One region of the Pantoea sp. XAF26B01_ASV70 genome, then DNA from elsewhere that is predicted to be linked to it. Evidence: predicted binding sites of a transcription regulator. Region 1 holds the regulator's gene; each other region holds the start of a gene.
What was found. Region 1 encodes CRP, which controls carbon source genes, mostly activating them, when cyclic AMP is high. Its sites were predicted from a motif close to ATGTGANNNNNNTCACAT; they were not measured.

Region 2: the regulator CRP is predicted to act here: its motif matches at 4,430-4,447, upstream of ACX8ZY_RS10515 (6-phosphofructokinase).
Region 3: the regulator CRP is predicted to act here: its motif matches at 3,463-3,480, upstream of epd (erythrose-4-phosphate dehydrogenase).
Region 4: the regulator CRP is predicted to act here: its motif matches at 2,230-2,247, upstream of ACX8ZY_RS18330 (YjcB family protein).

What each region holds. Positions count from the first base shown of each region.
Region 1 is NZ_CM137251.1:415,009-420,783, reverse strand. It holds gene ACX8ZY_RS01935 (phosphoribulokinase) at 1-375, shown strand, start outside; gene ACX8ZY_RS01930 (OsmC family protein) at 895-1,299, opposite strand; gene crp (cAMP-activated global transcriptional regulator CRP) at 1,603-2,235, shown strand; gene ACX8ZY_RS01920 (YccS/YhfK family putative transporter) at 2,293-4,368, shown strand; gene argD (bifunctional acetylornithine/succinyldiaminopimelate transaminase) at 4,370-5,590, opposite strand; gene ACX8ZY_RS01910 (aminodeoxychorismate/anthranilate synthase component II) at 5,672-5,775, opposite strand, start outside.
Region 2 is NZ_CM137251.1:2,248,156-2,253,930, forward strand. It holds gene ACX8ZY_RS10490 (PTS sugar transporter subunit IIA) at 1-425, opposite strand, end outside; gene ACX8ZY_RS10495 (hypothetical protein) at 435-704, opposite strand; gene ACX8ZY_RS10500 (class II fructose-bisphosphate aldolase) at 800-1,642, opposite strand; gene ACX8ZY_RS10505 (PTS sugar transporter subunit IIC) at 1,629-2,996, opposite strand; gene ACX8ZY_RS10510 (PTS sugar transporter subunit IIB) at 2,989-3,303, opposite strand; gene ACX8ZY_RS10515 (6-phosphofructokinase) at 3,314-4,294, opposite strand; gene ACX8ZY_RS10520 (YceI family protein) at 4,753-5,337, opposite strand; gene pqqF (pyrroloquinoline quinone biosynthesis protein PqqF) at 5,452-5,775, opposite strand, start outside.
Region 3 is NZ_CM137251.1:849,922-855,696, reverse strand. It holds gene fbaA (class II fructose-bisphosphate aldolase) at 1-933, opposite strand, end outside; gene pgk (phosphoglycerate kinase) at 1,039-2,202, opposite strand; gene epd (erythrose-4-phosphate dehydrogenase) at 2,254-3,273, opposite strand; gene tkt (transketolase) at 3,588-5,582, opposite strand.
Region 4 is NZ_CM137251.1:3,871,411-3,877,185, reverse strand. It holds gene ACX8ZY_RS18340 (oligosaccharide flippase family protein) at 1-829, shown strand, start outside; gene ACX8ZY_RS18335 (ATP-grasp fold amidoligase family protein) at 838-1,788, shown strand; gene ACX8ZY_RS18330 (YjcB family protein) at 1,843-2,124, opposite strand; gene soxS (superoxide response transcriptional regulator SoxS) at 2,379-2,804, opposite strand; gene soxR (redox-sensitive transcriptional activator SoxR) at 2,905-3,390, shown strand; gene ACX8ZY_RS18315 (glutathione S-transferase family protein) at 3,430-4,095, shown strand; gene ACX8ZY_RS18310 (NCS2 family permease) at 4,454-5,775, shown strand, end outside.

The sequences.
Region 1 (5,775 bases):
GTGCGCGACACCGGCGAGCGCGGCCATTCACGTGAAGCGGTCATGGATTCGGTAGTGCGCTCGATGGAAGATTACATCAACTTCATCACACCACAGTTCTCACGCACTCACCTCAACTTTCAGCGCGTCCCGACGGTCGATACCTCAAACCCGTTCGCTGCCCGCTCTATTCCGTCACTGGATGAGAGCTTTGTGGTGATCCACTTCCAGGCGCTGGAAGATATCGACCTCCCCTACCTGCTGGCGATGCTGCAGGGCTCGTTTATCTCGCACATCAATACGCTGGTGGTGCCTGGCGGCAAAATGGGTCTGGCGATGGAGTTGATCATGGGTCCGCTGGTGAAGCGGCTGATGGAAGGTAAGCGAATAGAGTAAGAGGCCAGCAAAAACCGCTCTGAGAGCAGATGTCTTTCATAAAGATGGTAAAACTGGCTTTCCTGCGGCTAAAGACTTACCGCTGAGCAGGCTTCAGGGAGCATAAACCTTTCGCAAAGACGCAAAACCGCCATCCCTGGCCCGCGATGCTTTGCTACAGGTATATGCTCCCTTCGCTTCACGTCCGGCAACCGCATCCGGTTTCAGGAAGGTCGCTACAGACAACGCCTGGGCAGAAAGAATCTGGCAGCAATAGATAAGTTCAACACGCTGGGAACCGGGTCAGAAGAGGAAAGCGTCCCGCCGCCCGGATAAAAACGCCGGGAGCGTTTTTGAACAACGCAACGCGTTGGCCCGGCTACGGGCGCACCTCAGGGATGAGGTGCGTAATCGCGCGGGCCGAGCGGCCAGGGATTGGCTTAAGCGACTTTCCGATCTGACCCGGTTCCCAGCGCAGGCACAGTCTGACAGCAGAGCACGACAGATTTTGCCCGCGACCTTAAAAGATCCCTGCTGGTACTAAAGTTCGATCACTTCATAGCTATGCGTAATGTTGACGCCTTTACCCAGCATGATGGCCACAGAGCAATATTTTTCAGCAGAAAGATCCACGGCGCGTGATACCGCTTTATCCTGGAGGGCTTTACCACTCACGATAAAATGCAGGTTGATGTGCGTAAAGATTCGCGGCGCCTCTTCACGACGTTCTGAGGTCAGTTTTACTTCACAATCAGCCACATCGTTTCGGCCTTTTTGCAGAATTGATACCACGTCAATCGCGCTGCATCCGCCCGCCGCCATCAGCACCATCTCCATTGGGCTGGGCGCTTTATCACCCGAATTTCCATCCATCAGTATCTGATGGCCGGATGAGGATTCTCCGAGGAATGTCAGCCCTTCTACCCATTTCACTCTTGCCTGCATGATTTTTGCTCCGGAATACGCTGTTTTGTCGCCAGAGTACGCTTTCGCCTGGTAAACAGCAATCCAGAGAAATCCGCCCGTAGCTGAAGCGAGACAACAGAAGACAGTCGGCAAAAGCTGTGCTACAAACAGTGCTGAAAATATTTTTCGTCACCCGATGACGAAGCCGGGAAGGATGATGCGCACTGCGCCTGATGCGGCCCGAATAATTTCCTGAAATGGAAACGCTTGAAGCTTTCACCGCCTGACAGGGAAAACTGCCCCCTGTATTTTGGGCACGATTACAACAGAGGATAATAGCGAATGGTTCTCGGCAAACCGCAAACAGACCCTACACTCGAATGGTTCCTGTCCCATTGCCATATTCACAAGTATCCATCCAAAAGTACGCTGATTCACCAAGGTGAAAAAGCAGAAACGCTTTACTACATCGTGAAAGGTTCCGTTGCGGTTCTGATTAAAGATGAAGAAGGCAAAGAGATGATTCTTTCCTACCTGAATCAGGGCGATTTTATTGGTGAACTTGGCCTGTTCGAAGAAGGCCAGGAGCGCAGCGCCTGGGTACGTGCGAAAAGCGCGTGCGAAGTGGCGGAAATTTCTTACAAGAAATTCCGTCAGCTGATCCAGGTTAACCCTGACATCCTGATGCGACTCTCATCGCAGATGGCGCGTCGCCTGCAGGTGACGTCTGAAAAAGTGGGTAACCTCGCTTTCCTCGACGTAACCGGACGCATTGCACAGACCCTGCTCAACCTGGCGAAGCAGCCAGATGCCATGACGCATCCCGACGGCATGCAAATTAAAATCACTCGTCAGGAAATTGGCCAGATTGTTGGTTGTTCACGTGAAACCGTGGGCCGTATTTTGAAGATGCTGGAAGATCAGAACCTGATCTCCGCACACGGCAAAACCATCGTCGTTTACGGCACCCGCTAATTCCTGTCACCCACGGCGTGATGGCAACATCACGCCGTTATTGTTTGTGTTGGGCCGATGTGGCGTCGAATTATTTACCATCCTGAAGTTAACTACGCCTTGCGGCAAACGCTGGTGCTCTGTCTGCCGGTGGCGCTGGGCTGGCTGGCTGGCGACCTGCAAAAAGGTCTGCTGTTCTCATTAGTGCCCGCCTGCTGCAACATCGCCGGTCTGGATACCCCGCATAAACGCTTCTTCAAACGCCTGATTGTTGGCGGCAGCCTGTTTGCCCTCGGCAGCTTTCTGATGCAGTGGCTCACCCTGCATGCTATTCCGCTGCCGCTGATTCTGTTTGCCATGCCCTTATTGCTCGGCGTTACCGGGGAGATCAGCCCGCTGCATGGTCGTCTGCTGCCCGGCACCCTGATTGCCGCCATCTTTACCCTGAGCCTGATTGGCCGCATGCCAATCTATGTTCCCCCGCTGCTCTATATCGGCGGCACGCTATGGTACGGGCTCTTTAACTGGTTCTGGTTCTGGCTGTGGAAAGAGCAGCCAATGCGCGAAAGCCTGAGCCTGATCTATCGCGAGCTGGCTAACTACTGCGACGCAAAATATACCCTGCTGACGCAGCTGACCGATCCAGAAAAGGCGCTGCCGCCGCTGCTGGCTCGTCAGCAGAAAGTGGTCGATCTGATTAACACCTGTTATCAGCAGATGCATATGCTGTCGGCAAGCCGCGATCACAGCCATAAACGGCTGACGCGCGCCTTTCAGGTGGCGCTGGATCTGCAGGAACATATCTCGGTCAGCCTGCATCGGCCGGAAGAGGTGCAGAAGCTGGTCGAACAGAGCCACGCCGAAGCGGTGATCCGCTGGAATGCCAAAACCATCTCGGCCCGGTTGCGGGTGCTGGCGGATAACATTCTCTATCACCAGCTACCCGATCGCTTTGCGATGGATAAACAGCTCGGCGCGCTGGAGAAAATCGCCCATCAGCATCCCGACAATCCGGTGGGTAACTTCTGCCTTTACCACTTCAACCGCATCGCGCGGGTCCTGCGCACCCAGAAACCCCTTTATCAGCGCGATCTGATGGCTGACCGCCAGCGCCGTCTGCCGCTGTTACCGGCACTGCGCAGTTATCTCTCGTTTCGCTCATCGGCCCTGCGCACTGCCGGCCGCTTTGCGGTGATGCTGATGCTGGGCAGCGCGCTGGCGCTGTTCTTCAACATCCCCAAACCCTACTGGATCCTGATGACCATCATGTTCGTCAGCCAGAACGGCTACAGCGCTACCCGTGTCCGCATTCAGCACCGGGCGCTGGGCACTTTTGCCGGTCTGGTGATCGCGGCCGCCACGCTGCGCATGGCGGTGCCGGAGTCGCTGGTGCTGCTGATCATGCTGGCAATTACTTTTATCAGCTATCGCTTTACCCGCCAGTTTTATGGCTGGTCGATGATTGGCTTTACGGTCACGGCGGTTTACTCGCTGCAATTGCTGTCGCTGAATGGCGCGCAGTTTCTGCTGCCGCGACTCATGGATACGCTGATGGGTTGTCTGATCGCCTTTGGCGGGATGCTCTGGCTGTGGCCGCAGTGGCAGAGCGGCTTACTGCGGCAGAACGCCCATGACGCACTGGAAACTTATCAGGATGCGCTGCGGCTGTTGCTGGGTGACGAACAGTCACCAGAGAAACTGGCTTATCAGCGGGTGAAGGTCAATCAGGCACACAATGCGCTGTTTAACTCACTGAATCAGGCGATGCAGGAACCCGCGTTCAACTCCCGCTATCTGAGTGATATGCGGCTTTGGGTCACGCACAGTCAGTTTATCGTCGAGCATATCAACGCCATGACGATTCTGGCGCGTGAGCACACCATGCTCACTGCCTCGCTGGCTGAGCGTTACCTGCAATCCTGTGAAATCGCGCTGCAGCGGTGTCAGCAGCGGCTGGAATATGATGGTGAAAGCTCACAGGTTAACCTGCTGGATGAGCTGGAGAACATCAGTGAGGGACCGATCACGGTGGTGGAGCAGCATGTGCGGCGCATTCTCGATCATCTGAGCGTGATGTACACCATTTCATCGCTGGCGTGGAACCAGCGGCCGCAACATGGCCGCTGGCTGATCAGACGCTTACGTAAAAACTAAGCTAGCCGTTGAGCACGTTGCCGACGGCCGTGGCGAAGCGGCTCATGCCCTCTTCGATATCGGCAGGCTCAATGATCAGTGACGGGGCAAAACGCATCACGTCGGTGCCGGCAACCAGCACCATCACGCCTTCTGCGGCCGCGGCATTCAGGATATCGCGTGCTTTACCGGCATGCTGCGGTTTCAGCGCCGCGCCAATCAGCAGACCCTTGCCGCGAATATCGCTGAAGAGATCATACTTCGCATCGATGGCCTGCAGCGCCGTGACAAAGTGCTGACGACGTGTCTCAACGCCTGCCAGCACCTCCGGCGTATTGATAATATCGAGCGCAGTTTCGGCGATGGCGCAGGCGAGTGGATTGCCGCCATAGGTGGTGCCATGCACGCCCGGCGCCATGGTCGAGGCGATCTCGTTAGTGGTCAGCATGGCGCTGACCGGGAAACCGCCGCCCAGCGCTTTGGCTGAGGTCAGAATATCGGGCTGGATGCCATAATGCTCATAGGCGAATAGCTTGCCGCTGCGCCCCATGCCGCTCTGCACTTCATCCAGCACCAGCAGCGCCTGGTGCTGATCGCAAAGCTCACGCAGTCCCTGCATAAATTCCTGCGTTGCGGGCACGACGCCACCCTCCCCCTGAATCGGTTCAACCACAATGGCGCAGGTATGATCGTCAATGACCGCTTTCACTGCGTTCAGATCATTGAACGGCACATGGACGATATCCGCCGGTTTAGGCCCGAACCCATCAGAATATTTTGGCTGTCCGCCGACCGTGACGGTAAACAGCGTCCGGCCATGAAAGGCGTTATGAAAGGCGATAATCTTACTTTTGAATGGGCTGTGACGTTTGCAGGCGTAGTAGCGCGCCAGCTTAAAGGCGGCCTCGTTGGCTTCGGCCCCGGAGTTAGCGAAGAAGACCCGCTCGGCAAAGGTCGCCTGAATTAACTTACTGGCAAGACGCAGCGCCGGTTCGTTGGTGAAGACGTTGCTGGTGTGCCACAGCGTCTCGCCCTGACTTTTCAGCGTCTCGACCAGCGCAGGATGGCAGTGTCCAAGTGCGGTGACGGCGATACCACCTGAGAAATCGATATACTCTTTGCCCTGCTGATCCCATACACGACTGCCCTTGCCTTTTACCGGCACGAACTGCGCAGGTGCATAAACAGGCAAAATAACGTTATCGAACGTCTCCCGCGTGACCGCAATTTTTTCCGCTGCCATTGATGACCCCATTTAGATGATTGATGTGCAACTTTGAAATAATAATCACAAAATATGCATAAAAAATCACTCAAAGGCAACTTATTGCTCAAGGAAATTGCGCAGCAGCTGATGTCCCTGCTCGCTGAGAATGCTTTCGGGATGGAACTGCACGCCTTCCAGCGCCAGGGTTTTATGGCGGAATC
Region 2 (5,775 bases), 1.8 Mb from region 1:
ATGACCTCCGCGATGCTGCTGGCCTGACGTAACCGGACCAGCGTTTCCTCATCTTCCAGCAGCGACACAATCGCGCGGATCCCCTCTTCTATATGGGCATTGCTGTCACGCGCGCCAAACATGATGACAATGTCCGCTTTGTCACTGCCCTCAAACGAGATCGGCTCATTTAACACAATCATACTGAAACAGTCGCGGATCACCCCCGCGTCCGGTCGCGCATGGGGAATGGCGATCCCCTCCTCAAACACGTAGTAAGCGCCATGGGCCAGCGTATTGGCGATGACCGCATCAGGATAAGAGGCATCGAGATAGCCGCCACTGACCAGGGGTTCGGCAGCCAGCGCGATAACCTGACGCCAGTCCGTGGCGTCGATACCAATCTGAATAGCGTTTGCCTCTTGCAATAACTGCTTAATCGTCATCAGCTCTCCTTAAATCGACTGGCGAACCACATTGCGTAATTCATCGATTTTGACAAACAGCGCATCAATTTCATTGCGATAGCGACGGCTTTTCGCAAATAAGCTTAATGCCCGGTTATATTCCAGCATTAATTGTTTTTGCGTTTCGCCATCACGCGGATTAATAGCCAGCTGCTGCTCCAGTTGCGTTATTTTCTCGCGACTTAATTCCGCCAGATGATCCTGCTGCTGCTCGCTGGGTTGTTCCACAGCCGGAGACTTTTTTAAGAATCCAAACATAGGCTCTCCTGCCCCGTAGCATGTCGGGGTGGCTCAGATTAATAGGTAATTATAAAAGGTTTGACGCAATAAGCCGGTGATGGCGAAACGGGCGATTACCGGAATAACTGCATCTTCTCTACCAGCACACTGGTTACCGCATCATTGGCCGGCACCAGGAAATTACGCACGCTGTCATTGACCTTGCCTTTTTCAAAGGTCGATTTGCACTGCGCTACCCACTGAACATTCATTTCGGTGCCGACATTGACCTTCTCAATACCGCTGCTGACCGCCAGCCGCATATCTTCATCGCTGACGCCGGTGCCGCCGTGCAGCACCAGTGGCGTGTGGGTTGCCGCCGTGATATCTGCCAGCCGCTGATGCTGAATATGCGCTTTACCGGTGTAAAGTCCATGCACGGTGCCGATGGAGATCGCCAGCATATCGACGCCGGTCTCTTCGACAAAACGGCGCGCATCTTCCACCGGCGTAAACGCAATCGCCTCCATCTCCACACATTTACCATCTTCCGAGCCGCCAATCGCGCCCAGCTCCGCTTCTACCGAAACATTGTGCGGACGCGCCATATCGATCACCCGGCGGGTATTGGCAATATTCTCCTCAATTGACAGATGGGACCCGTCATACATCACGGAACTGAATCCGGCATCAATCGCTGTCTGAATCGCCGCTAAATCGGAACAGTGATCGAGATGCAGACAGGTCGGGACATTTTTGCTCTCTGACAGCGATTTAATGGCATCGACCAGTAATTTATGGCCGAGATATTTCGCCGTGCCGGTGGAGATCTGAATCATTAACGGACTATTGGTTTTCTCTGCCGCTCTAAAATAGGCGGGCAGCATCTCCAGGCAGTGAAGATTAAAAGAACCCACCGCTTTAAAGTCGCGCTGTTTAGCCAGCTGTAACAGATCGGCGAAGTTATAAAGTTTCATGGATTTTTTCCTCTTGAGGTTTTGTGGATTTGCCATTAACAAACCAGGCAAGCGCGGTAACAAAGGCAATAAACAGAGCAACGAACAGCCAGTTATTCTGGAAGGCGTGGCCGAGCACCAGGCCGGTACTGATGACATCTGAGTCACTGAAGGTCACACCGGTGAAGCCATAGCTCTCCAGCATCGGCACCAGGATGGCGGGCAGAATGGTGATAAAGAGGCCGTGGACGAAGCCGCCGATCATCGCGCCGCGCCGTCCGCCCATGGCATTACCAAATACCCCGGCGGTGCCACCGGCAAAGAAGTTGGTCAGCAGGCCAGGCAGGATCATCGCCAGACCAAACATCGGGAAGACGAGCATGCCAACAATTGAGCCGAGCGTGGTGGCGAGAAAGCCAACAATCACCGCGTTCGGGGCATAGGGAAACATAACCGGGCAGTCCAGCGCCGGTTTGGCATCCGGCACGACACGCATGGCGATACCGCGGAAGGCAGGCACCAGCTCGTTCAGCAATAGACGAACGCCGCTGTAGAGCACAAAGACTCCGGCCACGAACTGAATCGACTGCATAAAGGCGTACATCAGGTAGTTCATGCCGTTGCTGTACTGGGCGATAAACGCCGGACCGGCCGCCACGGCGGGGATCAGGTACATCGGCACCATCACCAGCGCCATCGACAGATAGGTATCCTGCAGAAACTTGAAGTTATCGGGCAGCTTCAGATCTTCAGTGGATCGCGATCCTTTGCCGACCACTTTGGCGACCGCCGCAGTGACCAGATAACCAATGGTGCAGAAGTGACCCAGGGCAACGTCGTCCGAATCGGTAATACGTCGTACCACCGGCTGCGCCAGCGCAGGCATCACCACGGCCATGACCCCGCCAAAGATACCGCCGGTCAGGATCAGCGGCAGACCGGTCAGCCCCGCTTTGTAGCCAATCACCGCGCCAATCGTCGCCATCCACAGCAGGGCCTGGCCGGTGAGGAAGATGTACTTAAAGGGCGTCAGTCGCGCGATGATGATATTGACGATAAAGATCACCAGCAGCGTCAGTGCCACTTCAGACCCCAGCTCACGGTTAGCCAGCCCGGCAATGGCGGCAACATCGGTGATATAGCCGCGCATGCCAAAGCCGTGGGTAAAAATGGTATTGAGGAACGTCAGGGTTCCCACAATAATATTGATACCCGCCATCATAATTAAAAAGCCGAGCAGGGTTTTAAAGGTGCCTTCCACCACCTTGCCTGCGGATTTCTTTTGCAGCAGCAGACCGATCAGGGCAATAAAGGCGATCAGAATAGACGCCTGCCCCAGCAGATCTTTTACCAGGAAGTCGATCACACTATTCATGGGCGGCGACCTTTACGTTGCGTTCTTTTAAAAAGGCCAGGATCTTCTGCTCTATTTCCGCTTTATCGGTGAGCCGGTTAAGAATAATGACCCGCTTAATCTGTTCCGGACTGGCGTCGGCATTTAACACATCGGCAAAGGCTTTTTGCGTCAGAATCATGTCCGACTTAAAGGCATTCGCTTCTGAAATGGTGGTGTGATCGATATCGGCCTCAATCTCCAGTTTTTTTAAAACCGCTTTTGCGCTCATCTCAATCGCAAAACTGGATCCTAAGCCACAACCACAGACACATAATATTTTCAGCATGGTTTTCTCCTCACAATATATTGAGTTGTTTAGCGAGTTTATAATGGTGCCCGTCAATATCGACCAGGCGTTTTTGCATGCTTATTAAATCAATCGGAATCGGTTTATTGCTGCCATTAATAATGACCGCTTTATTCCGCATGCCTGACTGAATACAACGCACCACTTCACTGGCCATAATGGTGCCCTGATAAATCTCTTCGCAGGTGGGATCACCATTCCGCAGCCCGTAACCGAGGATAGTTTTACGGACGCGTACGCCAATAAGCGGCTCAAGCTGTTTGATTAAGGTGTCGATAGCCCCCTGAAAACCGGGCGAATATTCGCGGGTGTAGCCTTCTGAACAGAGAATGATCACGCTGTTCTGTTCTGCCAGCCGCCGGGTGATGCGCTGCGCCAGCTGTGGCAAAGGAATCTGGCACTCCGGGATCAGCGCAATGTCCGCATTGGATTTAATCGCCGACTGCAGGGTTAATTCGCCGCAGTAGCCGCCGAGTAACTCCAGCATAAATACCCGGCCAGGTAAGGCGCGCCCGGTATTCCGCAGTTTCGCGACCTCTTTTAATACCTGCTCGCAGGCGGTGGAAAAACCCAGGGTGTAATCACTGCCGAAGACATCATTATCGATGGTCATGCCGACGCCGAAACAATTAACGCCAGACTCCGACAGGGTATGGAGAAATTGCAGCGACCCGTCACCGCCCGCCATAATTAATACGTCAATACGGGCGCTTTTCAGCTGGCGGGCAATACATTCATATTCGCTGCGCACCAGTTTCTTTTGCGTGCGTCCCGATTGCATAACCGGAATTGAGGCGATGGAAAAGTCGAGCAGATCACGCTGGCTGATATCACGATGGTTATTTGCCAGCAGGCCGGGAATGCCACCATCAAATATCACGATCTCCGCCTGCGTCAGACGCCCTAACTGGAAGACAAAATTATTAATGCCGGTTACATCACCGCCACTGATCACCATTCCAATTCGCATTTCCCTCACCTCGCTGTCTTAATCTGCTGAGGGCCATTCTTCCGGTTCGTGGGGTTGCTATTTGCAGAGGAGATCACAGTTACGAGCGGTATTTTTTGGGCGGGGTTATTGACAGGGGTGTCTGAACGGCGGTTTATGAGATCAAAATCACACTATTCGCGGGAAGGCCGATTAGAGTGAAACGATATAAATCAATAAGTTAGTTCAGAAGGCATCTGAATTTTATTTCGCCACACAGCGGCACTGAGTGGCTTATTCCGTGCTGTTGCAAATTTGTGACTTTCGCCTCATTTTTCCCGGTTCCGGGCCAGATAAAGCGTTCAGAAAATAGTTGATGAGGAGATATCCGGATTATTTTATGGCAGATAAACAGGCGGGCAGAATAGATTTCAGAGGGGAAGAAGGCGCAGAAAAAACGAATAAGGGGCGTAGCAGCAAGCCGCTACGTCCCAAAAAGCTTACTTGGCGTAGGCTTCAGTAGACAGAGTCAGAGTGACCTCGTCGCTTACCGCTGGGACATATTTGTCCAGCTTGAAGTCAGAACGCTTGATGGTGCCGGTGGCATCAAAACCAATCGCCTGCTTTTTCACCATCGGATGCTCGCCCTGCTTGTTCAGCGTCGCGTGCAGCGTAACTGGCTTGGTGATCCCTTTCAGGGTCAGGTTGCCTTCAACATCAAATTTGTTGTCGCCCTTCGCCACCACTTTGGTGCTGTGGAAGGTCGCAGTCGGATATTTAGCGGTGTCGAAGTACTCAGCGCCTTTGAATTCTTTGGTCAGCGCAGCCACGTGGCTGTCGATTTTGCTGACTGGCAGGGTCACGTCAACGCGTGATGCCTCTGGATGATCTTTATCAAACACCAGGTTACCGGTTGCATCAGGGATATCAGCGGTAGGGTTTGAGAAGCCGAAGTGGTTCCAGGCAACAATCACCGACGTATGCTCAGGATTCAGCTGGTAGTGCATCGCCTCAGCCTGAGACAACGGGGCGTAGAGGGTGGCAGCGGCTAACAGGGGCAGTGCAATACGTTTGAAGTTTTTCACGGTCAATTCCTTATGCGGACAAAGTGAATTGAGTGTGGTCCAGTTCGCCCGGAATAGACAGTGAAGAGATTTGTCGGTAATTTTCAAATAAATTCAGCAACTTTATACCGGGCGCTACACATTCTCGCCGCCGGTGAACAGCACCCGCCAGCGGCGGCGATCCTGAATCAGCGTGCGGTGAAGCTGTTGCAGATCCGCAAGTGTCAGCGCCTCAATCTGCTTCGTATCCGGTTCTGCCAGGCCATTGTCTGCGCGTAAGCACGCCAGTGGCTGATCCACTTCCCGGCTCAGAAGACGCGCTTTCAGTGCCGCCAGATCGTAACCCGCCAGCGTCTCGTTCAGTGACCGCAGGAAGTTGCGGCAGTAGCGCAGCAGTGACAGCGCGCTGTAATCGGGCGACTGCAGCGCAAACAGTACCCCATCTTCATCGGCACAGCG
Region 3 (5,775 bases), 430 kb from region 1:
CAGATAGCCTTCGTTCTTTTTGTAGTACTGCAGGATGCCGTCCCAGGTTGCCCATTGGGTATCGGTATCGATGTTCATCTTGATCACGCCGTAGCTGATAGACTCTTCGATTTCTGCAGCAGAAGAACCTGAACCGCCGTGGAAAACGAAGTCCAGCGCGTTGTGCGGCAGGCCATGTTTTTCACACACATATTTCTGCGAATCGCGCAGAATGGTTGGGGTCAGTTTCACGTTACCTGGCTTGTAAACGCCGTGAACGTTACCGAATGAAGCCGCAATGGTGAAGCGCGGGCTGATAGCATTCAGTTTTTCGTACGCGTAGTTCACATCTTCTGGCTGGGTGTAGAGTGCAGATGCGTCCATGTGGCTGTTATCAACGCCATCTTCTTCACCACCGGTGCAGCCCAGTTCGATTTCCAGCGTCATGTCGAGTTTCGCCATGCGCGCCAGATATTTGCTGCTGATCTCGATGTTCTCTTCCAGTGACTCTTCTGACAGGTCGATCATGTGAGAAGAGAAGAGTGGCTTACCGTTTTTCTGGAAGTACTCTTCACCTGCGTCCAGCAGACCGTCGATCCATGGCAGCAGTTTCTTGGCACAGTGGTCAGTGTGCAGGATAACCGGCACGCCATACTGCTCAGCCATCAGGTGAACATGGTGCGCACCCGCGATAGCGCCGAAAATTGCCGCGCCCTGTGGTTTGTCAGTCTTGAAGCCTTTACCCGCGATAAATGCAGCACCGCCGTTAGAGAACTGGATGATGATTGGCGCTTTAACTTTCGCCGCTGCTTCCAGTGCCGCATTGATGGAGTCGGTGCCGACGCAGTTTACGGCTGGCAGTGCGAATTTGTTCTCTTTCGCAACTTTGAAGATCTTCTGTACGTCATCACCAGTGACAACGCCGGGTTTTACGAAATCAAAAATTTTAGACATGATTGTGTCCTGTTTCGTGACCGTTGTTCCCCTTGAGGAACGTCGATTTAAACGCCCAGACGGGCAAGACTTCAGGCGATGCCGCCAGGCATCGCCCCCAAAGGATTACTGCTTCGCACGCTCTTCCAGCATGGCAACTGCAGGCAGTTTTTTGCCTTCCACGAACTCAAGGAACGCGCCGCCGCCGGTAGAGATGTAGGAAATTTTGTCTTCGATGCCGAACAGGTCGATAGCCGCTAAGGTATCGCCGCCGCCTGCAACAGAGAAGGCATCGCTGTCTGCAATGGCGTTAGCCACGATCTCGGTGCCTTTACGGAAATTAGGGAACTCAAACACGCCCACCGGGCCGTTCCACAGGATGGTTTTAGCATCCTTCAGGATGGCAGCCATCGCCTGTGCGGTTTCATCACCAAAGTCCATAATCTCTTCGTTATCCGCAACTTCCGAAACCTTTTTCACGGTAGCGGTCGCAGTTTCAGAGAATTCTGTGCCGACACGTGAGTCAGTTGGAACCGGAATACCGTGCTGATCGCGCAGGCCTTTAGCCGCTTCAACGAAATCTGGCTCATACAGGGATTTGCCGACGTTGTTGTCGATAGCGACGAAGGTGTTGGCAATGCCGCCGCCCACAATCACGGTGTCCGCGATTTTGACCAGAGATTGCAGCACGTCAAATTTGGTAGAGACTTTTGAGCCCCCTACCACAGCCACCAGCGGACGCTCCGGGTTGCTCATGACTTTACCCAGCGCTTCCAGTTCTGCAGAGAGCAGCGGGCCAGCACAGGCGATAGGGGCAAATTTGCCGACGCCGTGGGTAGAAGCCTGTGCGCGGTGCGCGGTACCAAAGGCGTCCATCACAAAGACGTCGCACAGAGCAGCATATTTTTTAGACAGTGCTTCGTCATCTTTCTTTTCGCCTTTGTTAAAGCGAACGTTTTCCAGCACAACCAGTTCGCCAGCGCCGACTTCAACGCCATCGAGGTAATCTTTTGCCAGGGTCACGGTGGTGCCGCTAAGCTTGTCTTTCAGGTAGTTAACTACCGGCAGCAGCGAGAACTCTTCATTATATTCACCTTCGGTCGGACGACCCAGGTGAGAGGTAACCATTACTTTCGCGCCCTGTTTCAACGCCGCTTCAATGGTTGGCAGAGAAGCACGGATACGTGCATCAGACGTCACTTTACCTTCTTTAACCGGTACGTTCAGATCGGCACGGATCAGAACGCGTTTACCAGCCAGATCCAGATCGGTCATCTTAATTACAGACATGGTGAATCCTCTCGTTGATTCTCATAAGTTTTGCCAGACGCATACCGCGTCTTACCTGAAACCGCTTGCGGCCATCGCTAACGTCGTGTCGAGCATTCGGTTAGCAAAGCCCCATTCGTTGTCACACCAGACCAGGGTCTTGATAAGGTGTTGACCGCTGACCCGCGTTTGTGTTCCGTCCACAATGGCACTGTGCGGATCATGGTTAAAATCTACTGAGACTAACGGTAATTCCGTATAGTCAACTATACCACGAAATGTCCCTTCTGCCGCGCTTCGCAACAGGGTGTTAACTTCACACGCCGTCACCGCCTGATGCACAGAAACGCTGAGATCAATGGCCGTCACGTTAATCGTCGGGACGCGAACGGCTATCGCCTCGAAGCGATCGTTGAATTTCGGAAAAATACGGGTAATGCCTGCCGCCAGGCGAGTGTCCACCGGAATGATCGACTGACTGGCTGCACGCGTACGGCGCAGATCGCTGTGATAGGCGTCGATCACCTGCTGATCGTGCATCGCCGAGTGGATCGTGGTGACGGTGCCGGATTCGATACCAAACGCATCATCCAGCAGTTTAATCACCGGGATAATGCAGTTAGTGGTACAGGAAGCGTTGGAGACGATGCGGTCACTGGCGGTGAGTGACTGCTGGTTAACGCCATACACCACTGTGGCGTCGAGATCGTTTCCGCCGGGATGAGAGAACAGCACTTTTTTGGCGCCAGCCTGAAGATGCGCTTCGCCATCAGCGCGTGAGCCATAGACGCCGGTGCAGTCCAGCACCACATCCACGTCGAGTTCACGCCACGGCAGATCGGCAATGGCTGCACGGTGCAAAATGCGCAGGGTATCGCCACCCACCCACATTACATCGCGCTCCTGGCGGACATCGAAAGCAAAACGGCCATGGCTGGTATCGTATTTCAGCAGATGCGCCATACCGGTGGCTTCTGCCAGCTCGTTAATCGCGACCACGGTGATCTCTGCACGTCGGCCCGTTTCATACAGCGCGCGCAGGACGTTGCGTCCAATCCGGCCAAAACCATTTATCGCTACCCGTACCGTCATTTCTCTCCTGCCACGTCAGACTGAAAAAAACGTGCCGTTAGCCTGAGCGTTTCACTGCATTTTGTACAGGAGATTCTTACCCGGCATTGTCCGAAACCAGGGCGATTTGCCTGGCGACTGAAACGGTTCAGCTACAATAATAGAAGGAAGGAATAACAGGAATGATTGTGATCAATCTGGCTGCTTAAATTTGGATCTGCGTCACAAATTAAGGCAAAAGGCGGTTATTACTGCAGGAATAAAAAAATAAAAGGGACGAAAATCTCGTCCCTCTGTTTTTACAGCCGGGCGGGAACAGGCCCGCCTGACCGGTTTTACGCCAGCAGCGCTTTCGCTTTCGCGACGACGTTGTCGACGGTAAAGCCAAACAGTTCGAACAGCTGATCGGCAGGTGCAGATTCGCCGAAGCTGGTCATGCCCACGATAGCGCCGTTCAGGCCGGTGTATTTGAACCAGTAATCAGCGATGCCCGCTTCGATTGCGACGCGTGCGCTGACCGCTTTTGGCAGTACGGATTCACGGTACTCATCACTCTGCTTGTCGAAGGCATCCGTTGATGGCATAGAGACCACGCGCACTTTGCGGCCTTCGCTGGTGAGTTTGTCCCAGGCACCGACAGCCAGTTCAACTTCGGAACCGGTGGCGATCAGGATCAGCTCAGGCGTGCCATCGCAATCTTTCAGCACGTAACCGCCGCGCGCTACGTTAGCCAGCTGAGCAGTGTCACGCTCCTGCTGCGCCAGGTTCTGACGGGAGAAGATCAGCGCAGTCGGGCCATCTTTACGCTCAATGGCATATTTCCACGCCACCGCGGATTCAACCTGGTCACATGGACGCCACAGGCTCATGTTTGGCGTGGTGCGCAGGCTCGCCATCTGTTCAACCGGCTGGTGCGTCGGGCCATCTTCGCCCAGACCGATAGAGTCGTGGGTGTAGACCATGATCTGACGGATCTTCATCAGTGCCGCCATACGCGCTGCGTTACGCGCATATTCAACAAACATCAGGAAGGTCGCGGTGTAAGGCAGGAAGCCGCCGTGCAGCGCCAGGCCATTGGCGATTGCGGTCATACCGAACTCACGCACGCCGTAGTGGATGTAGTTACCCGCAGCATCTTCGTTGATCGGCTTAGAGCCAGACCAGATTGTCAGGTTGCTGGGTGCCAGATCGGCTGAGCCGCCCAGGTATTCCGGCAGAATTTTACCGAAAGCTTCAATAGCATTCTGTGAGGCTTTACGGCTGGCGATCTTCGCCGGGTTCGCCTGCAGCTGCTCAACGAACTTCTGCGACTCTTCCTGCCAGTTAGCTGGCAGTTCGTTGCTGACGCGGCGTTTAAACTCGGCAGCCAGTTCAGGATGAGCCTGTGCGTAAGCGGCGAATTTCTCATTCCATGCAGACTCTTTCGCCTGGCCCGCTTCTTTCGCGTCCCACTCAGCGTAGATATCAGAAGGAATAACGAACGGCGCGTGGTTCCAGCCCAGCTGCTTGCGGGTCAGTGCCACTTCATCATCACCCAGCGGTGCGCCGTGTGAATCATGGGTACCGGCTTTGTTCGGTGAACCAAAACCGATAACGGTTTTGCACATCAGCAGTGAAGGCTTGTCGCTGACGCTTTTCGCTTCTTCGATCGCTTTCGCAATCGCATCCGCATCGTGACCATCGACGCCGCGCACCACGTGCCAGCCATAAGCTTCAAAGCGCTTAGCGGTGTCGTCGGTGAACCAGCCATCAATGTGACCGTCGATAGAGATACCGTTGTCATCATAAAACGCCACCAGTTTGCCCAGCTTCAGCGTACCGGCCAGTGAGCAGACTTCGTGCGAGATACCTTCCATCATGCAGCCATCACCCATGAAGACATAGGTGTTGTGGTCTACGATGTCATGACCCGGACGGTTGAACTGTGCTGCCAGCGTGCGCTCAGCAATGGCAAAACCTACTGCGTTAGCGATGCCCTGCCCCAGCGGACCGGTAGTGGTTTCAACGCCCACGGTGTAGCCATATTCCGGGTGACCTGGAGTTTTTGAGTGCAGCTGACGGAAGTTTTCCAGTTCGCTAAGGGGCAGATCGTAGCCGGTCAGGTGCAACAGGCTATAGATCAGCATTGAGCCGTGACCGTTAGAGAGCACGAAACGGTCGCGGTCAGCCCACAGCGGGTTGGTTGGGTTGTGGTTCAGGTAGCCGCGCCAGAGTACTTCAGCGATGTCCGCCATGCCCATTGGGGCACCCGGATGTCCCGATTTCGCTTTCTGTACTGCATCCATACTTAACGCACGAATGGCGTTGGCAAGCTCTTTACGAGAGGGCATTTTCTACTCCAGGTCGGATTAATGCTTCGCACCTTAACTTATTGTTATTAATGAGTTACCGGGCAAAACAAGGAAAAAGTTGCCCATCAATGTACATGAGAAACGGGGCAAAAGTACATGCTGTAAAACGCTAAATGCAGCCGCTTCGTATGGCTTTTCCAGCCATATCTGCTAGCAAAGTGCAGACTGGCAC
Region 4 (5,775 bases), 690 kb from region 1:
CGCCAACGCCGTGGGCATGCTGCTGAGTTTCGGCATCAGCTTCACCGTCGCCTGGCTGCGTCTTAATCCGCTCTGGCTGACGCTGTCGATTGTCGCAGTGACTCTGGTGCCTTATCTGATTAAGCGTCACAACTTCTATCAGGACCATCAGGATCAGATGCCACCACGCGAAAAGCGCACGGCCTATCTGCGTTATCTGATGTATGCCGGTCTGCCGCTGGCGATCTCCAGCATCTTTATCTCTGTGCAGGTAAAAGCGGCGCAGATGTTCCTGGCAGGCACGGCACCCGCGCGCGACCTCGGGCTGTTTGCGGCGGCGAATACCATTTCCGCCTCATGGATTTTTATCCCGGTGGCGCTCATCACCTCCTGCTTCACTGAAATCTTCAGGGAGCGCGGCGAGGTCGCCATTAAGCTGGCTGCGCGGCTCAATGGCTATGTTATGGCGGTTTCATTGCTGATGCTGCTGATCATTTCGCTTTATGGCGAGCGGATCATCATTGCGTTGTACGGCCCGGAATTCACACAGTCAGGAAGTCTCATTACGTTGCTGTCGATAGCGACCAGCTTTTCGGCAATGGGGACCGTAGCGTATCGCTACATGGTCAAAGAGGGAGGATTTAACTACTTGCTGAGGAAAATCATCTGCCTGATGGTCATCAGTTTGCCGCTCTCCTGGTGGTTGATCCAGGGTCACGGCATCATGGGGGCCGCGTGGAGCGTTTTCCTTTCAGAACTTTTGTCCCTGACCGTAATGAATTACTTCTTTAAAAACGGCGTCATTCAAAAGATTCAGGTTTCCTCACTCAACTACAAAACATACAAATGAGGTCAGATATGCTCAAGTTGAAAGAAGAACTCAGAAGAAGTGTGCAGTATTTTATTAAGAAGATGCCCTGGGCTTATCAGGACCGCATCTACTACTTCCATAAGTTCAGAAAGCTGCCCAATCTGCGTCAGCCAAAAGTGTTCAACGAGAAGGTGTTGTACCGTAAGTTTATCTTCGGCGATTACCAAAGCTATGGTCGTCTGTCAGATAAGTACTCGGTGCGCGAATTCATTGCTGAAAAAATCGGTAATGAATACCTGATCCCGCTGGTACACGAAACGACTGACCCGACCACGCTGAACAGCTTACCCTGCTGGAAGGGGACGGTGATCAAGCCGAACCACGCCTCCAACATGGTAGAGATTCTGCTGGAGGAGCCAGACGCACTGCGCAAGCAGCAGATCATTCATGACTGCTATCGCTGGCTGAAGACCGACTTCGCCAACGAAGCGCGTGAGATTCACTATCGCTACATCAAGCCACGTATCCTGGTTGAGAAGTACATTGGTGATGGCAAAAGCGCGCCGATTGATTACAAGTTTCATATGTTCAACAAGCGTGATGGCAAGTTCGAATATGTGCTGCAGGTGATCTACAACCGCTGCCAGCCGCTGCTGTCGATGAATTTCTACGTGAATAACCTCAATGAGGCCTATCACAAGATTCGCGATACCGGTCTGGATGTCTCACCGATTATGCCGTCACTGGAACATGCGCTCGAACTGAGCAAGAAGCTGGCCAGTGATTTCGACTACGTGCGTGTGGACTGGTATATCCATGACGAGCGCATCTACTTTGGCGAACTGACCTTCACCCCAGGTGCAGGACTGGTCACCGGATTAGATCGTGGTTTAAATCAGATGATGGGAGATATGTGGATTCAGGACCGCCGCGGAACGCAGAGCCCGGGCGTTACAGTGCAGGATGTTAATATTCCTGCCATGTTGAAGAAAATTTAAGCACACACAGCAATATAAAAAACCCCGCTAAGCGGGGTTTTTTATGCGCAAAAATCAGGGCATCGGCCAGTCAGCAGGCGCCTGGCTCATCACATCGATAAAGGCATGCTTTGAGATTTCCAGAAAGTTATGCACGTTATCCATGCTCAGGGTAATGCCCATCAGACCGGTAACAAACCAGCAGGTCATGCCTAAACCAATCCCGCCACACATAAATGCCATCACGTGACGGCTATCCTGACGAAGTTTGGTTTTCAGGGTGCTGGCAAAAAACATCATGATTGCGCTCAGCAATTCCCAACGCATAACAAGTAAACTGGCGGTTAACGTAGCCATCGGCCGGACCTCAATATCAGTAAGTATTCCTGACAATCTGCGGACATCACCGGCGGCGGAAAAGTGTGTCAGGGGGTGCTTTTTCGCCGTCAACCCAGGTTCAAAGTGTGACTTGAGTCACATTATATCACCCGATTTTAAATTTTGAACAAAATTTGACTCTGGTATGGTAGCGGCGTGAGGGAATAGTGAGCAGTAGAAGAAGAACGGCGGGGAAATCAGTCAGATGCGCCCGGGCGGGCGCATCTGAGGGGTCAACGAACCGGACAGCACTCGCCGGTCGTGCGCTGGGTGAAGCTACTGATACCGTCATTGCAGCCAAAACTCAGCAGGCGAGGGCGCTGAATCGCCTGGCGGCGCATGGTATGGCGGTAAGCGGTAGGCGTCTGTGAAAACTGACGACGAAACACGCGGGAGAAGGTCTGCTGCGAGTCATAGCCATACTGCATCGCAATATCAAAAACCGGCCGCTGTGTCTGTGACAGCGCTTCCGCTGCCAGCGTCAGACGGCGCTCGCGAATATAGCCACCCAGCGTCTGTTTCGTTACCGAACGGAACATACGCTGCAGATGCCATTTCGAATAGCCCGATTTTGCGGCAACCTCATCGATCGACAGGCTCTTATCCAGGTTCTGGTCAATCCAGTGCGTCAGGGAATGAATGATCTCTTCTTGCATCATGGTCTCATCCTTCTGGTGCTTAATAAGCGGTAATGGGAGTTTAGTGGTTTTGATGGAGAGCGAGTATAATTCCTCAAGTTAACTTGAGGTAAAGAGCCTGATGAAAAAAGAACGCAACTATCCGAAACCGGTCTTAACACCGGGTGAAGTGGCGCGCCGCAGCGGTGTGGCGGTTTCGGCGCTGCACTTTTATGAGACAAAAGGACTTATTTTCAGCACCCGCAACAGCGGCAATCAGCGGCGATACAGCCGTGACGTGCTGCGACGCGTCGCGATTATCAAGATTGCGCAGCGTATCGGCATTCCGCTGGCAACGGTCAGTGACAGCCTGGATCACATTCCGCCTGACAAGCGCATGTCGACACCGGAGTGGGATGCGCTGACGCAGCACTGGCGCGAAGAGCTGGATAAGCGCATTGAAACCCTGACCCGCCTGCGTAATGACCTGGATGGCTGTATCGGCTGCGGCTGTTTGTCGATGCGCGACTGCCCGCTGCGCAATCCCGGCGACCGGCTGGGTCAGCAGGGCTCGGGTGCGGTGCTGCTTGACCCGGAACAGGATGATAAACATCCGGATGTGGAGTGACGTCTATACTTGGTGAAGGTCAAAACACAGGGAATCATGATGATCACCGTTCACCATCTTGAGAAATCGCGCTCGCATCGGGTGCTGTGGCTGCTGGAAGAGCTGGAAGTGCCGTACCAGATTAAACGCTATCAACGCGAACCGACCATGCTGGCCCCGGAGGCGCTGAAAAAAGTGCATCCACTGGGAAAATCACCGGTGATTACCGACGGGAACCAGGTAGTGGCAGAGTCAGGTGCCATTCTCGAATACCTTGAAGAGAAATATGATCACGAGTTCCGGCTCAAAGTGAGTGATGAGGCGTCGCGGCTGCAGTGCCGCTACTGGCTGCACTATGCCGAAGGCTCGCTGATGCCGCTGCTGGTGATGAAGCTGATCTTCGGTCAGATGGGTAAAGCACCGGTGCCGTGGCTGCTGCGTCCGGTCGGGGCGGCATTCGGTAAAGGCGTGCAGAAAGCGTTCCTGGATAAACAGCTTAAGCCACACATGCAGATGATCGAACAGCATCTGGCTGCAAATCCCTGGTTCGCCGGTCAGCGCTTCAGTATCGCTGATATCCAGATGAGCTTTCCGCTGCTGGCGCTTGCGCGACGTGTCGGACTGGAGCAGATGCCCGCCAGCCAGAAATGGCTGCAGACTGTGCAACAGCGTGCCGCCTGGCAGCGCGCGATCGATCAGGGCGGCGAGCTTTCGCTGCCAGGTTAATTCCCCTCTTCCACTGGCGGGTCGTGTCTCATCACGGCTGCGCCGGTGCGCATCCCCCTGAAAATCGCGTTAACTTCAGGGCGTCAGCGTTTGACGTCGGCTTGGGCCACGTGGCTGCTGGCCACTTAAGCCTGATCTTTATGCTGAAGAATCTCCCTCTGACAGTTGAAAATGTGCCGCTAAACGCCGGATAATCGCATGCCTTTTTATCTGGCCGCTTCTGGCGGCCAACTATCTGCGGCAAGGTAAACGTTTGCCTGCCGGGTAAAACCCGACAGTGACGCCGTCTACCCGCTTATTCCAGGGACAGCGATGGTCGCAGAGCGATCCACACAACAAAAATTTTTGAGGCTCAACTATGTCAACTGAATCACGCCCGGCCAGTGGAAAACTGGACGCCTGGTTCTCGATCTCGGCGCGCGGCAGCAGCGTGCGCCAGGAAATTCTGGCCGGACTTACCACCTTCCTGGCGATGGTCTACTCCGTTATCGTGGTGCCAGGAATGCTGGGCAAGGCCGGTTTTCCCCCTACTGCCGTGTTTGTCGCCACCTGCCTGGTTGCCAGCTTTGGTTCCATCATTATGGGACTGTGGGCCAATCTGCCGATGGCGATTGGCTGTGCAATCTCCTTAACCGCCTTTACCGCTTTCAGCCTCGTGCTGGGCCAGCACATCAGCGTGCCGGTAGCGCTGGGCGCGGTGTTCCTGATGGGTCTGCTGTTTACCCTGATCTCAGTGACCGGCATTCGAGCCTGGATCCTGCGTAACCTGCCGATGGGCGTGGCGCACGGCACCGGCGTCGGAATTGGCCTGTTTTTGCTGCTGATTGCGGCTGACGGTGTAGGCCTGGTAGTGAAAAACCCGGCACCGGGCCTGCCGGTGGCGCTGGGGCACTTCACCACTTTTCCGGTAATGATGACGCTGCTGGGACTGGCAGCAATTATTGGACTGGAGAAGCGCCGGATGCCCGGCGGTATTCTCATGACAATTATCGCCATTTCGCTGCTGGGGCTGATTTTCGATCCGGCGGTGAGCTACAAAGGATTGTTTGCGCTGCCGAGCCTGCGTGATGCCAGCGGTGAGTCGCTGCTGTTCAGCCTCGACATTATGGGCGCGATGCAGCCGGTCGTGCTGCCAAGCGTGCTGGCACTGGTGATGACGGCGGTCTTTGACGCGACCGGCACCATTCGCGCGGTCGCGGGTCAGGCAAATCTGCTGGATAAACAGGGCCAGATTATCAATGGTGGCCGTGCGCTGACTAGCGACTCCGTCAGCAGCCTGTTCGCGGGTCTGGTGGGCGCGTCACCGGCTGCGGTTTATATCGAATCGGCGGCAGGAACGGCGGCGGGGGGTAAAACCGGTCTTACCGCGATTGTGGTCGGCCTGCTGTTCCTTGCCATTCTGTTTATGTCACCGCTGGCGTATCTGGTGCCGGCTTACGCCACCGCGCCTGCATTAATGTATGTGGGTCTGCTGATGCTCAGTAATGTGGCGAAAGTCGACTTTAATGATTTTGTCGATGCGATGTCGGGCCTGTTAACGGCGGTGATTATCGTGCTCACCTGTAACATCGTCACCGGCATTATGATCGGCTTCGCCAGCCTGGTCGTGGGGCGTCTCTTCGCGGGGGAATGGCGCAAGCTCAACGTCGGCACCGTCATTATTGCTATCGCGCTGGTGGC